2 regions of the Micromonospora sp. NPDC005194 genome follow, and region 2 is predicted to be linked to the other one. Evidence: predicted binding sites of a transcription regulator. Region 2 holds the regulator's gene; the other holds the start of a gene.
The links. Region 2 encodes HrcA, which represses chaperone genes, less so after heat shock. Its sites were predicted from a motif close to GGTTNGCACNCTCNNNNNGAGNGTGCNAACC; they were not measured.
Positions count from the first base shown of each region.

Region 1 (7,255 bases), on a different contig from region 2:
TACGCAGCCGTTCGCGCCGCCCGGGGGTGAACGAGGGCGGGGCCGGTCACCGCCAGCAGGTGATCTAGGGTCGGCGACCATGGACGCCGAGATCACCGTCGCCGAACTGAGCCCCGACCTCGCGCCCACCGTGACGCGGTTCTGCGCGCAGGCGCTCGACCTGCCCGAGGACGCCGCCGAGGCGGCCGCCATCGTGGACGTGCTGTGGACCCGGGCCGCTGCCGACCGCGCGGTGGTCGGGCTGGGCGCGTACCGGGGGAACGACCTGGTCGGGGTGCTGCTCTGCTCGGTGTCGCCGGCCGAGGTGGGCATCGGGCACGTGGACCTGGTCGCGGTGCTCCCCGGGCAGCGCCGCCGGGGGGTGGGCCGCGCGCTGCTGTCGCGGGCCGAACAGGCACTCGCCGAGCGCGGCGTCACCGAGGTGCTGCTCGCCGGAAACCCGCCGTACTACGCCTGGCCGGGCATCGACGTGCGGTACACGCCAGCGGTGTGCGCCGCCCTGGCGCTCGGCTACCACCAGGACCGGACCGCCTGGAACATGACGGCGGACCTGTCGTACGACGAGTCACCGGCCCTGCGGTCGACGGAGGCCGCGGAGCAACGGCTGGCTGGGCAGGGCATCACGGTACGCCGGGCGGAGCCCGCGGACCTGCCGGCGCTGGCCGCGTTCGCCCGGTCCACCTTCGGTGGCGCCTGGGACGGCGAGCTGGCCGGGTCGGTGGGCCGCGCGGGGGCGGGCTGCCACCTGGCGGAGCGGACCGGCGAGGTGCTGGGTTTCGCCGCCTACGGGTCGTCCCGGCCGAGCTGGTTCGGGCCGATGGGCACCGCGCCCGCCGCCGAGGGGTCGGGCATCGGCGGGGTGCTGCTGCGACGCTGCCTGCGCGACCAGCGTGCGGCGGGGGTGGACCGGGCGCAGATTGGCTGGGTGGGGCCGGTGCCGTTCTACTCGGGCAGCGCGGGCGCCCGGATCGAGCGGGTCTTCTTCCTGTACCGGCGGACCCTACCGGTGACGTGAGAGGGCAAATGGGACATGAGTCCATTCGCCCGCATTACCCATCGACGCCCCCTACCGTTTCGGTAGAGGAGGCAGCCATGACCACGGATGACGACCAGACCGAGGACGGCCCGCCGATCACCTGGAAACCGGTCGGCGAACTGCCCGGCCAACTCCCGTTCGACCGGCTCGACTACGGCGACGCCGAGCAACTTGCCGAGATGACCACCGACGGCGAGCGGCTGACCGAGGAACCGCAGGAGATGGTGGACGCGCCGATCCAGCTGCTCCCGCCGTACGACCGGGCGCAGAAGCGCCGCAACCAGCGCCCACTGCCCACCTGACGACGAACGGGGCGGACCGCGTCAGCGGCCCGCCCCGTTCGGTGTGTCGGAACTGGACTCAGAAGTCCATGTCCCCGCCACCCGGGCCCGCCGGGGCAGCCGGGTTCTTCTCCGGCTTGTCCGCGACGACGGCCTCGGTGGTGAGGAAGAGCGCCGCGATGGAAGCGGCGTTCTGCAGCGCCGAGCGCGTCACCTTGGCCGGGTCGATGATGCCCGCGGCCAGCAGGTCGACGTACTCGCCGTTGGCGGCGTTGAGGCCGTGACCCGCTTCGAGGTTACGGACCTTCTCCACCACGACGCCGCCCTCGAGGCCGGCGTTGACGGCGATCTGCCGCAGCGGGGCGTCCAGCGCGACCTTGACGATGTTGGCACCGGTCGCCTCGTCGCCGACCAGGTCCAGCTTGTCGAAGGCGGTCTTGCCGGCCTGCACCAGCGCGACGCCACCACCCGGGACGATGCCCTCCTCGACGGCGGCCTTCGCGTTGCGAACGGCGTCCTCGATGCGGTGCTTGCGCTCCTTGAGCTCGACCTCGGTGGCCGCGCCGACCTTGATCACCGCAACGCCACCGGCCAGCTTGGCCAGCCGCTCCTGCAGCTTCTCGCGGTCGTAGTCGGAGTCGCTCTTGTCGATCTCGGCCCGGATCTGGTTGACCCGACCCTGGATCTGGTCGGCGTCGCCGGCACCGTCGACGATGGTGGTCTCGTCCTTGGTCACCACGACCTTGCGGGCGCGGCCCAGCATGTCGAGGCCGACGGCGTCCAGCTTGAGGCCGACTTCCTCGCTGATGACCTGGCCACCGGTGAGGATGGCGATGTCGGCGAGCATGGCCTTGCGGCGGTCACCGAAGCCCGGCGCCTTGACGGCGACGGACTTGAAGGTGCCCCGGACCTTGTTGACGACCAGGGTGGCCAGGGCCTCGCCCTCGATGTCCTCGGCGATGATCAGCAGCGACTTGCCCGACTGCATGACCTTCTCCAGGATCGGAAGCAGGTCCTTGACCGACGAGATCTTGCTGTTGACGATCAGGAGGTAGGGGTCGTCGAAGACGGCCTCCATGCGCTCCGGGTCGGTCATGAAGTAGGCCGAGATGTAGCCCTTGTCGAAGCGCATACCCTCGGTGAGCTCCAGCTCCAGCCCGAAGGTGTTGCTCTCCTCGACGGTGATGACGCCTTCCTTGCCGACCTTGTCCATCGCCTCGGCGATGATCTCGCCGACGGTGCTGTCGCCAGCGGAGATGGAGGCGGTGGAGGCGATCTGCTCCTTGGTCTCGACGTCCTTGGCGAGCTTGGACAGCTCCTCCGAGACGCTCGCGACCGCAGCCTCGATGCCCCGCTTCAGGGCCATCGGGTTGGCGCCGGCGGCCACGTTGCGCAGGCCCTCGCGAACCAGGGCCTGGGCCAGGACGGTCGCCGTCGTCGTGCCGTCACCGGCGACGTCGTCGGTCTTCTTGGCGACCTCCTTGACCAGCTCGGCGCCGATCTTCTCGTACGGATCCTCGAGCTCGATCTCCTTGGCGATGCTCACACCATCGTTGGTGATGGTGGGGGCACCCCACTTCTTCTCGAGCACGACGTTGCGGCCCTTCGGGCCGAGGGTCACCTTTACGGCGTCGGCGAGCTGGTTCATGCCCCGCTCGAGGCCGCGGCGCGCCTCTTCGTCGAACGCGATCATCTTTGCCATACGGCGTTGTCCTCCTGGACACTCACGGCCACCCGAGTGTGTGTCCCGGATGGGCCGCCTGGTTTACGCACCTTGGGACGCCGCCACCAGGCGACGACGACGTCCTCCGGCCGGGCCGGATAGCCCGCGACGACCGGCCATGTGCCGCCCCGGCGTCTCCACGCCTGGGCAACCTGGCCCCACCGTCCCGACCGTTGGCACTCACGGTACGCGAGTGCCAATGACTTGTTTAGCACTCTCACCTGCCGAGTGCAAGCACGATGACGCCGCTCAGCCGAGTTCGGCCGCCAGTCCGGCGCTGTTCACCGGCCCCTCATGGGCCCGCTGCTCGGTGTACGTGACCAGCAGACCGATCAACTGGACGAGGTGGGCCGGCAGCGCCAGCAGCGCCGCGACACCGATCACCGCCACCACCCCGACCGCGGCGCCCGGGGACGCGAACGGGTCCGTGCCCAACGCGCCGGTGCCCACCGACTCCAGGAAGCCCGGAACCACGGTGCCGACGATCACAGCCCCGCCCACCACGGCCACCCGGCCGAGCAACAGCCCGAGCCGGGCGTGGAACATCCCGAACGACCGGCCGATCGGGTTCTGCCGCTCGAACAGGTAGACCGGACCGACCAGGCTCAACGCGAACGCCAGATAGATGCCCGGCAGGACGCAGAAGCAGAAGCCGATACCGATGAGCACGCTGACCAGCAACGTCCAGCCCCAGAGGCCGAGCGCCCGGCGCAGGCCGTACCGCAGCGCCGCATCCAGGCTGGCGGGCCGCCCGGTGGCCTGCTGGGTGATCACCCAACTGCCGGCGGCCCACCCCACCGCCTGCACCAGACCGATCAGCAGGCTGCCGCCGACCAGCACGACGGCGAGGGTCGCCAGGGTGGCGGCGAAGTTGTCCGGCAGCCCGGCCGCCGGATCCATCTCGGCCTGCGCCTCCCAGCCGGGCGACGGGTCCACACCCAGCGAGATGACCGAGAGCACCGCCGCCGGCAGGACCTGCGTGAGCAGCATGATCGGCACCAACTGCCGCCAGCTTCGGCGCAGCGCGCCCCCGCACCGCTCGAACCAGGCCCCAATGCCGGCACCGGGCGGAGTGACCAGGGCGTCGTTCGGATCGAACCCGTGACCTGGCGGGTACCAGCTGACCGGCGCCCCCGGATACCACGGCTGCCCACCGTAGGGACCAGACCCCGGCGGGTAGCCGCCGGTGGGCGGAAAGACCCAGCCCTGCGGCGGCGCACCGGCCGGACCCCAACCGCCCCGCGCGGGATCCCAACCGGGCGGCGGCCCAGCCGGTGGACCCCAACCGCCCTGCGCGGTGGGATCCGGCGTACCCGCCGGACCGGCCTGCCCCCAACCCTGGGGGATCGGGCCGGGTGGCGGCCCGTATCCAGGCGGCATCGCAGGGCCGGGGCCGTATCCAGGCGGCATCGCAGGGCCGGGGCCGTATCCGGGTGGCATCGCAGGGCCGGGGTCGTGTCCGGGTAGCGGCCCGGGGGCTGCGCCGGAGGCCGGTGGCGTGCCCGGGGCCGCGCCGGAGATGGGTGAGGTGGGGTCGGACGGGCCCGGCTCACCCGGCCCGGAGGGCGTGGTGGGTGGGGGCGGCTGGTCGGTCATGAACCCTCCTCAGCATCGGCTGGAACGGCTCACGATCTTCCCGGGTGGGCGTCCGCACCGCAGCCCCGACCCGCCAGCCGATCGGGGGTGATCCGCGAGCGAAAAGGTCGGGAATTCGCTCAGGCGATGACGCGTACGTGTTCCGCCTGCGGGCCCTTCTGGCCCTGGGCGATCTCGAACTCCACCCGCTGGCCGTCGTCGAGCGCCTTGTAGCCGTCCATCTCGATCGCGGAGAAGTGGACGAACACGTCCTGACCGCCGTCGACGGCGATGAAGCCGTAGCCCTTTTCGGCGTTGAACCACTTCACGGAACCCTGTGCCACGGTGCACTTCCCTCACTCTTGCGCAGCGTTGCCTGCCCGGGCGCGCGGCACGGCCGGACGCCCTCGGACCACCGCCTCAGCGATCGACGACGGCCGCTGAAAGGGTGACCGAAATCGCACGCTACACGAGGAGTGACGGCCGCGCACGACCCCAAATCGGGCGTATTCCCGGGCGATCCGACCGGGCCCGGGGGCCGGACCGGAACGGGCCACGGACGACCGGTCCCGGCTCGCCGCCCGGCGGCCCGGCGGCGGGGCGGGGCACGCCCCGAGGCAGCTCCCGCCCCTGTGGTAGGCATGCAGACATGACCACCGATATCGGCTCAGCCGCCGTTCGGCAGGCCGAGATCCACCGGGTCCGGCCGGAGGACGCCGCCCGGATGCGGGCACTGCGCCTGGAGATGCTCGCCGACGCGCCCTTGGCCTTCCTGGAGACCGTGGCGGACGCGGCGGCCCGACCGCACCGCGAGTTCGCCGCGCGGGTGGCGTACACGTCGGCCGGCCCCCACAACGCGCAGTTCGTCGCGGACCCGGGCGGCCGTCTGGTCGGGCACGCCGGCGGCACGGTCGCGCCGAACGAGCCGGGGCTGACCGTCATCTACGCCGTGTACGTCACGCCGGCCTGGCGGGGCAGCGGGCTGCTCGGCGAGCTGATCGACGGGGTGGCCGCCTGGTCCCGGGCCTGCGGCCGACCGGAGCTGCTGCTGGAGGTGGTGGTAGGCAACGACCGCGCCTACCGGGCCTACCGGCGGCTGGGCTTCACCGACACCGGCGTGCGAGTCCCCCACCCCACGATCCCCGCCCTGAACGAACTACAGATGCGCCGAACAGCCTAGAAACAAGAGAACCCATCCCAAGGCAGAACCCCGGTGATGTCTAAAAGCCGGACGCGTCAGCGACGACCGCGTCCACGTGAGGGTTTCCGGGGCAGCCCGCCCCGCGCAGGGATCAAGCCTGACCGCCCGGAGCGGGGCGGGCTGCCCCGGAAACCCCCAACCGCAACCAAAGATCAGACGTGACGCCGCGACTGCACGATCCGGAACCGGTTGGCCACGTACGCCCCGTCCGTCAGCGCCGAGTTGGCCGCCGCGTTCGCCCCACTGCCGTGGAAGTCGGAGAACGCCGCCGACTGGTTGACGAAGACCCCGCCGGTGAGGTTGCAGGACAGGTGCACCCCGACCTCGACCGCCACCGCCTCGGTGGCGTCCAGCACCGCCTCGTCGGTGGAGTAGACCGCCGCCGTGAGCGCGCCCTTCTCCCCGACCGTCCGGCGCAGCAGTTCCAGGCTGTGGGCTGTGGAGTCGGTGGCGATGGCGAACGAGATCGGCCCGAACCACTCCCGGCCGTACGTCTCGGCGTCGTCCGCGCCCAGCTTCACGATGGTCGGGGTACGCACCACCGCGTCGGCGTACGCCGGGTGGGCCACGGCCCGTGACTCCAGGACCAGCTCACCCACCTTGGTGACCTCGGCCAGCCGGTCCAGCACCCCGTCGTTGACGATGGCGCCGGTCAGCTCGACGCCCCGGGCCGGGTCGGCGGTCAGCTTGCCGACCGCCGCGGCGATCCCGCCGGCCACCTCGTCGAAGCTCTTGTGGCCCTGGTCGGTCTCGATGCCACCGGCGGGGATGAGGATGTTCTGCGAGGTGGTGCACATCTGCCCGCTGTAGAGGGTCAGCGTGAAGCCGAGGTTGCGGCACATGCCGGCGAAGTCGTCGGTGGAGTCGATGACCACCGTGTTCAGGCCGGCCTTCTCGGTGTAGACCGACGCCTGCCGGGCGTGCGTCTCCAGCCAGTCGCCGTACTCGGTGGAGCCGGTGAAGTCGACGATCTTGACGGACCGGTGCAGGGCCAGGTCGCTGGCGAGCTTCTCACCGGGCGCCTCGGCCGCCAGCATGATCAGGTTCGGGTCGAAGCCGGCCTCGGCGAGCACCTCCCGGGCGTACTTCACCGTGACGGCCAGCGGCAGTACCGCGCGCGGGTGCGGCTTGACGATCACCGGGTTGCCGGTGACCAGCGAGGCGAACAGCCCGGGGTACGAGTTCCAGGTCGGGAAGGTGTTGCAGCCGATCACCAACGCCACCCCACGCGGGACCACGTGGAACGTCTTGGTCATCCGCAGCGGGTCGCCCTTGCCGGCGGCCTTCTCCCAGCCGGCCGTGCCGGGGTGCCGGGTCATCTCGGCGTACGCGTACGCCAGCGCCTCCAGCGCCCGGTCCAGCGCGTGCGCGCCGCCGGCCTGGAAGGCCATCACGAACGCCTGCCCGCTGGTGAACTGCACCGCGTTGGCCAGCTCGAA
Region 1 covers NZ_JBEXIA010000006.1:58,527-65,781, reverse strand. The annotation lists gene ABZU53_RS07020 (S8 family serine peptidase) at 1-30, shown strand, start outside; gene ABZU53_RS07015 (GNAT family N-acetyltransferase) at 80-1,015, shown strand; gene ABZU53_RS07010 (hypothetical protein) at 1,093-1,338, shown strand; gene groL (chaperonin GroEL) at 1,397-3,019, opposite strand; gene ABZU53_RS07000 (hypothetical protein) at 3,290-4,030, opposite strand; gene ABZU53_RS06995 (cold-shock protein) at 4,756-4,959, opposite strand; gene ABZU53_RS06990 (GNAT family N-acetyltransferase) at 5,265-5,795, shown strand; gene paaN (phenylacetic acid degradation protein PaaN) at 5,969-7,255, opposite strand, start outside.
Region 1: groL (chaperonin GroEL) is a predicted target of HrcA. The motif match lies at 3,212-3,242, and genes of this name have one in related genera.

Region 2 (7,255 bases):
ACGCAGGTGATCAGCGCAGCCAGGGGATGTTGCGGTCCAGCAGCCCGCGCTCCTTGAGCTCCTTGCGCAGCGGGATCTCGTCGTCGACGTACCCGTCCCAGTTGATGCCCCAGTAGTTGGCGGTGTGGGTGCCCTCACCGATCAGCTGGCGCTGCACGGGGGTGCGGTTGCGGTACCACTCGCCGTTCAGGTCCGGGTGCAGCTCGTCGAGCGGCCGGATCCAGCGGTAGGTGTAGCCGACGAAGAGCATCTTGCGGGTGATGGTCGACAGGTTCGTCGAGCGGGAGTGCCACTGCCGACGGTCGAAGATGAACGCGTCGCCCGGGTTCGCGGTGATCTCCACCGTGCCCTCCGGGTCCGGGTTGTGCACGCTGAGGTCCTTGGGCCGGTCCAGCGAGTTCCACAGGTGGCTGCCCGGGATGACCTTGGTGGCGCCACGGCCGGTCTGCGACAGGTCGGACAGCACGTACGCGACCTTCAGCGAGAACATCGGCCGGGGCAGGTTCGGGTCCATCGTCTCCGGGTCGGAGTTCTGCCGGTACCCGTCCTGGTGCCAGCCCCAGTACGGCTTCTCCGGCTCGGCGGCCGGCGGGGTGACGTCCAGGTGGTTGTGGTGGGTGTAGATGTTCCAGCCGGCCAGCCCCCACATGTACGGGAAGGCGATCGGGTGGGTGAGCAGCTCGCCGAAGAGCTCGTCACGCTCCAGGAAGCCCAGCAGGTGCAGCGTGCCGTCCTTCTTGGTGTTGCCCTTGGCCTGCTCCTCCGCGTAGACGCGGTCGACAGCCGCCTCCAGCGCCGCCCGGTGGTCCTCCGTCAGGACGTTGCGCAGCAGGAGGAAGCCCTGCTCGTGGAACTCCTTGCGGTCAGTGTCGCTGATCGGTTCGTAGCCGGTCCGGTCGCCGTAATCGAACACCGCGTCGTACCCCTCCCCATGAGGTGAAACCATTTCTGGCACAGGCCGCCGATCGTAACGCGACTGTCCAGACATCGGGGAGGGCGTGCGGCGCGGGCGGACCCGGACCAGACCATGTGCAGCGGTACTGCTGCGGACAGTGAGATTTCTGTGGTGAATTGGGCATCATGTGGTGCCGTGCCCGATTGTGCGGTGACTGCCGGTTAAGAGATCCGGGTCGTCAGCCCTCGGCGAAGACCTCGGCCACCACCTGACCGGCGGGGCCCTGCTCGCCGGTGACCCGGCCCCAGGTGCCGTTGCGGGCGGTCCACTCCAGGTCGCCGAAGCGGACCCGCTTCACCCCGTGGTCCTGGGCGTGCGAGACCAGCCAGTGCGCGTACCGCCAACCGTCGCGCTGGTCGTCCGCCGTCACCGCCAGCCCGGTCTGGCTGGCCGGGCCGGCGCTCGACACGCCCCAGTCCAGCACCAGGTTGCGGGTCAGTTGGGCGGTCGCCGCCGCGCCGTGCATCACCGGGGTACGCCCCACCGTGCAGGCCACCGCGCCGGTGACGTCGCCGAGCAGTGCCTTGCTGAGCACCTCGGAGTCGTCGGCCCACTTCTCGTACGCCTCGGGGAACGCCGAGCGCTGCACCCGCTGGGCGGCATCGGTGACCCGCATCTTCTCCCAGCCGCGCACCTTCTTCAGCGCGGCGTAGAACCTGTTCGCCGCGTAGCGGGAGTCGCGGATCTGCGCCGACGTGCCCCAGCCCTGACTCGGGCGCTGCTGGAACAGGCCGACCGAGTCCCGGTCGCCGTCGGCGAGGTTGCGCAGCCCCGACTCCTGGTAGGCGGTGGCCAGCGCGATCACCACGGCCCGCTCCGGCATCCCGCGCTGGGCGCCGATCGCCGCGATGGTCGCCGCGTTGGCCATCTGCTCGACGTCCAGCGCGACCCGGCCGTCGGCCTGGACCGTGCAGGTGCGTCCCGCCCGCGGCAGTCGCAGTTGATCCCCGACCTGCCGGACGACGAGCCAGATCGCGATCACAGCGACGAGGATGAGCACCACTCCACCCGCCACGGTTGCCCGAGTTCGCACCCACACCCCCTGATCGACAGTTCGACAAGCGTACGTCCCCGGTGGCGTCGTCCGGGTCGTCCGACCGGTTCGGGGTCCGCGCTGCCGCCGCGTACCGATCGGGACGTTCCCGCTCCGGCGCCGAACTCACCTGCCGCGCCGACCGGGCTCTGGGTTGTCTGCCACGTCACCCGACCTGGACGCCGGGAAGCGATTGACCGGTCAAGGACTTGACCGATTGACACGTCCCGGCCCTACCCGGCACGTTCAGCGGCGCGTCCCGCCCCTACCCGGCATGATCAGCGGAACCACCGTCCAGAGCGGCCACCCATCGAGCCAATCTCTTTTCCCGGAAGGCCAGGACCCCCTCGCGCCCCTCGTCGGAGAGGAAGTAACCGGTCGAGAGGGCGGACAGCCGCGCCAGGTCAGCCCGCAGCTCGGTGGTGCCCGGTCGGCGCAGCAGCTCCTTCGCGCCGGCCAGCGCGCCGGGCGCGCCGCGCACCAGCGAGTCGCAGTAGCGCCGTACCGCGTCGTCCAGCCCGTCGGCCGGCACGGCGGCCGTGACCAGGCCGATCTCGGCCGCCCGGCGGCCGTCGAAGGTGTCGCCGGTCAGGTACAGCTCGGCGGCGGCACGCGGGTGCAGGCGGGGCAGCACGGTTGCCGAGATCACCGCCGGGATCACCCCGATCCGCACCTCGGTGAAGGCGAACGTCGCCTCGTCGGCGCAGACCGCCAGGTCGGCGGCCGCGATCAGGCCCAGCCCGCCGGCCCGAGCCGGCCCGGCGACCCGCGCGAGCACCGGCTTCGGGCAGTCCCAGAGCGCCGCCAGCACGTCCCCCAGCATCCCGGCCGGCACCGTGCCGCTGGCGTACGCCGCAGCGGTCTCCTTCAGGTCCGCGCCCGCGCAGAAGACCGGGCCCGTGTGGTCCAGCACGATCACCCGGACCGCGTCGTCGGCCACCGCGTCGGCCAGTCCGGCCAGCAACTGGGTCATCAGGGCGGTGGAGAGCGCATTGCGGTTGTGTGGGCTGTCCAGGGTGAGGGTGGTCACCCCACGGGCCGTGGCGACCCGCACGAGGACGTCGGGAGAGGTCATGCCGGGCACACTAGTGGCCATGCCCGGCGTCCTTCCAGATGGTGAGACCGTCCCCGTCGACGGATCGCTGCCCGCCACCGCCACCTCGGCGGTCGGCGCGCGCGGCTTCGGCGTGTACGTCCACGTGCCGTTCTGCGCCAGTCGCTGCGGCTACTGCGACTTCAACACCTACACGGCCGCCGAGCTGGGCGGGGGCGCCAGCCGCGAGGCGTACGCCGACACCGTGCTGGCCGAGCTGTCGCTCGCCGCCCGGGTGCTCGGCGACAGTCCGCCGCCCCGGGTCGACACGGTCTTCGTCGGCGGCGGCACCCCGACCCTGCTCCCCGCCGACGACCTGGCCCGCATCCTCGACGGCATCGACCGCACCTGGGGGCTCGCCGCCGACGTCGAGGTGACCACCGAGGCCAACCCGGAGTCGGTGACCCCGGAGTCGTTGCGGCGGCTGCGGGCAGCCGGCTACACCCGGATCTCGCTGGGCATGCAGTCCGCCTCCCCGGGGGTGCTGGCGATCCTGGACCGCAAACACAGCGCCGGTCGGGCCACCGCCGCCGCCCTTGAGGCACGCGACGCCGGGTTCGAGCACGTCAACCTGGACCTGATCTACGGCACGCCGGGGGAGCGGGTCGAGGACTTCGCCGCAACCCTGGAGCAGGTCGTCGCCGCCGGGGTCGATCACGTCAGCGCGTACGCCCTCATCGTCGAGGACGGCACCCGGCTCGCCGCCCGGATGCGGCGCGGCGAGCTGGCGTACCCCAGCGACGACGTCGCCGCGGACCGCTACCTGGCCGCGGAGGCCGCCCTCGACGCGGCCGGCCTGTCCTGGTACGAGGTGTCCAACTGGGCGCGCACCGACGCGGCCCGGTGCCGGCACAACCTGCTCTACTGGACCGGCGCGGACTGGTGGGGGCTCGGCCCGGGGGCGCACAGCCACGTCGGCGGGGTGCGCTGGTGGAACGTCAAGCACCCCACGACGTACGCCCAGCGGCTGGCCTCCGGCGCGTCACCCGGCCTGGCCCGCGAGGTGCTCACCGTCGACGAGGCCCACATGGAGGACGTGATGCTCCGGCTGCGGCTCGCCAGCGGGCTGCCGCTGGCGGTGCTCGACGCGGCCGGCCGGGCCGGCGCCGAGCGGGCCCTCGCCGACGGCCTGCTGGCCGCCGGGGACTACGCCGCCGGCCGAGCGGTGCTCACGCTGCGCGGCCGGCTGCTCGCCGACGCGGTCGTCCGCGACCTGCTGCCCTGACCCGGACGCGCCGCCCCGGCCGGCAGGTGCGACCGACCGTCGCCGGTCAGCCCGCGCCCCGGCCGGCCGTGCGGGCGGTGCGCCGGACCGGCCGGGGGAGCGGCCGGCCCGGATCACTTGACGAGGTTGGCCGAGAGGGGGTAGCGGTAGAGGCTGCCCTCGTTGGCCTTGATGCCGGCGAGGATGCCGAACACGGCACCGAGGATGATGGCCGCCCCGACGCCGATGAAGCCGATCAGGATGCACGAGAGCACCCAGCCGACCAGGCCGACGATCGACCAGATGAGCTGGAAGTTGAGCGCGGCGACGGCGTGCGCCCGGACCGTCGGGGACTGGTTGCCCCGGGCCAGCATCGCCACCAGCGGGGCGACCCAGCCGAGCACGCCCCCACTGATGATCATGCCGGCCGCGCCGCCGAAGTGCGCGACCAGCGCCCAGGTCTTGTCCTCGTTGTTGGCGTAGCCGCCGCCGGGGCCGCCGAAGGCGCCGCCGGTCGGATAGCCGCCAGTCGGGCTGCCCGGGGGGTAACCGCCCGGCGGGGGGTAACCACCTGGCGGAGGGTAGCCGCCCGACGGCGGTTGGTCACCGGTGGGCGGCGGATAGCCACCGGCCGGGGGATAGCCGGCCGGGCCGGGTGCCCCGGACAGTGGTGCGGTGGGCGGCTCGGCCGCGGAGGGCGAGCCCGGGAGAGTCGGCTCCGGCGGGTAACTGCCGGGGTCTCCCGCGCCGGGAGGGCGAGGTGGTTCAGTCATGACTGTCACGGTAGGTGTCGGCGGCAACGTCGCACCAGAGCGATACCGCCCGGCCGCGCGGGCCGATCGGCCCGCGCAAGGTGGCGCGGGCCGCACCCACGGCCTGTCGTTGATCATCGCGTCGGTGGGGGTGCCGACGTAGACTGGCACTCGTTACAGTCGAGTGCCAGGACGGCCGTCGGCCCCGGGTGGGCCGCCGGCCGACGTGCGACAGGAGGTGCGGAGGATGGGTCTGGACGACCGCAAGCTCGCCGTGCTCCGCGCCATCGTCGAGGACTACGTCTCCACCCAGGAGCCGGTCGGCAGCAAGGCGCTGGTCGAGCGCCACCAGCTCGGGGTCTCCCCGGCGACGGTCCGCAACGACATGGCCGTGCTGGAGGAGGAGGGCTACATCCGGCAGCCGCACACCAGTGCCGGCCGGGTGCCCACCGACCGCGGCTACCGCCTCTTCGTCGACCGGCTGTCCCGGGTCAAGCCGCTCAGTCCCGCCGAACGTCGGGCCATCGAGCGCTTCCTCGTCGGCGCGGTCGATCTCGACGACGTGGTGCACCGCACCGTACGCCTGCTCGCCCAGCTCACCCGGCAGGTGGCCGTCGTGCAGTACCCGAGCCTGGCCCGCTCCTCGGTGCGGCACCTGGAGCTGGTGCCGATCTCCACCACCCGGCTGATGCTCGTCATGATCGCCGACACCGGGCGGGTCGAGCAGCGGCTGGTGGAGCTGCCCGGCCCGGTCCCCGCCGACGACGTCACCGACCTGCGCCGGCTCGTCAACGAGAAGCTCGCCGGCGCCCGGCTGTCCGAGACCCCGCCGCTGGTGCAGGCGCTGGTCGAGGAGGCGCCGGCCGAGCTGCGTCCGGCGATGACCACCCTCTCCACCGTCCTGCTGGAGACGCTTGTCGAGCGGCACGAGGAACGCATCGCCCTGGCCGGCACCGCCAACCTCACCCGGGGCGGCCTGCTCGACTTCCAGGGCTCGCTGCGACCCATCCTGGAGGCGCTGGAGGAGGAGGTCGTGCTGCTCAAGCTCATCGGCGAGACCGAGCCCAGCACGACCCGGGTCCTGATCGGCGACGAGAACGAGTTCGACAACCTGCGCGCCGCCTCGGTGGTCAGCACCGGGTACGGCCCGGGTGCCACCATCGTGGGCGGCCTCGGCGTGTTGGGGCCCACCCGCATGGACTACCCCGGCACCATCGCCACGGTGCGCGCCGTGGCACGCTACGTGGGCGAGCTGCTGGCCCAGAACTGACCAGTCAGGGCCGACGGCCGGCTGCGGCCGCCGGTCGGCGTAACGCGAGACGAACATGAGGACACGGAACGCAGTGGCCAGGGACTACTACGGCATCCTCGGTGTCAGCCGGGAAGCCTCCGATGACGAGATCAAGCGCGCCTACCGCAAGCTGGCACGCCAGTTCCACCCGGACGTCAATCCGGACCCGGAGGCCCAGGAGAAGTTCAAGGACATCAACGCCGCGTACGAGGTCCTCTCGGACGACCGCAAGCGGCAGATCGTCGACCTGGGTGGCGACCCGCTCGCCCCGGGAGGCGGCGGCGCGGGCGGCCCGGGTGGCCCGGGCGGAGCCGGCCCGTTCGTCGGCTTCCAGGACATCATGGACGCGTTCTTCGGCGGCGCGGCAGGTGGCGCCCGTGGCCCACGGCCGCGGACCCGGCCGGGCGCCGACGCGATCCTGCGGCTCGAACTCGACCTGCACGAGACGGCGTTCGGCGTCGAGGCCCCGATCACCGTCGACACCGCGGTGCTCTGCACCACCTGCTCGGGCGCCGGCACGGCGGCCGGCACCCACCTGGCCACCTGCGAGGCGTGCGGCGGTCGGGGCGAGGTGCAGTCGGTGCAGCGCACCTTCCTCGGCCAGGTGGTCTCCGCCCGGCCGTGCACCGTCTGCCAGGGCTACGGCACGACCATCCCGCACCCCTGCCCCACCTGTGCCGGCGACGGCCGGGTGCGCACCCGCCGTTCGCTCACCGTCAAGATCCCGGCCGGTGTCGAGGACGGCATGCGGATCCGGCTGGCCCAGCAGGGCGAGGTCGGCCCGGGCGGCGGCACCGCCGGTGACCTCTACGTGGAGATCCACGAGAGGCCACACGACGTCTACTCCCGCAAGGGCGACGACCTGCACTGCCGGGTCACCGTGCCGATGACCGCCGCCGCGCTGGGCACCCGGCTCACCATCAAGAC
Region 2 covers NZ_JBEXIA010000024.1:58,608-65,862, forward strand. The annotation lists gene ABZU53_RS20685 (phytanoyl-CoA dioxygenase family protein) at 11-913, opposite strand; gene ABZU53_RS20690 (hypothetical protein) at 1,134-1,994, opposite strand; gene ABZU53_RS20695 (enoyl-CoA hydratase-related protein) at 2,254-3,063, opposite strand; gene hemW (radical SAM family heme chaperone HemW) at 3,083-4,306, shown strand; gene ABZU53_RS20705 (DUF4870 domain-containing protein) at 4,420-5,058, opposite strand; gene hrcA (heat-inducible transcriptional repressor HrcA) at 5,285-6,307, shown strand; gene dnaJ (molecular chaperone DnaJ) at 6,381-7,255, shown strand, end outside.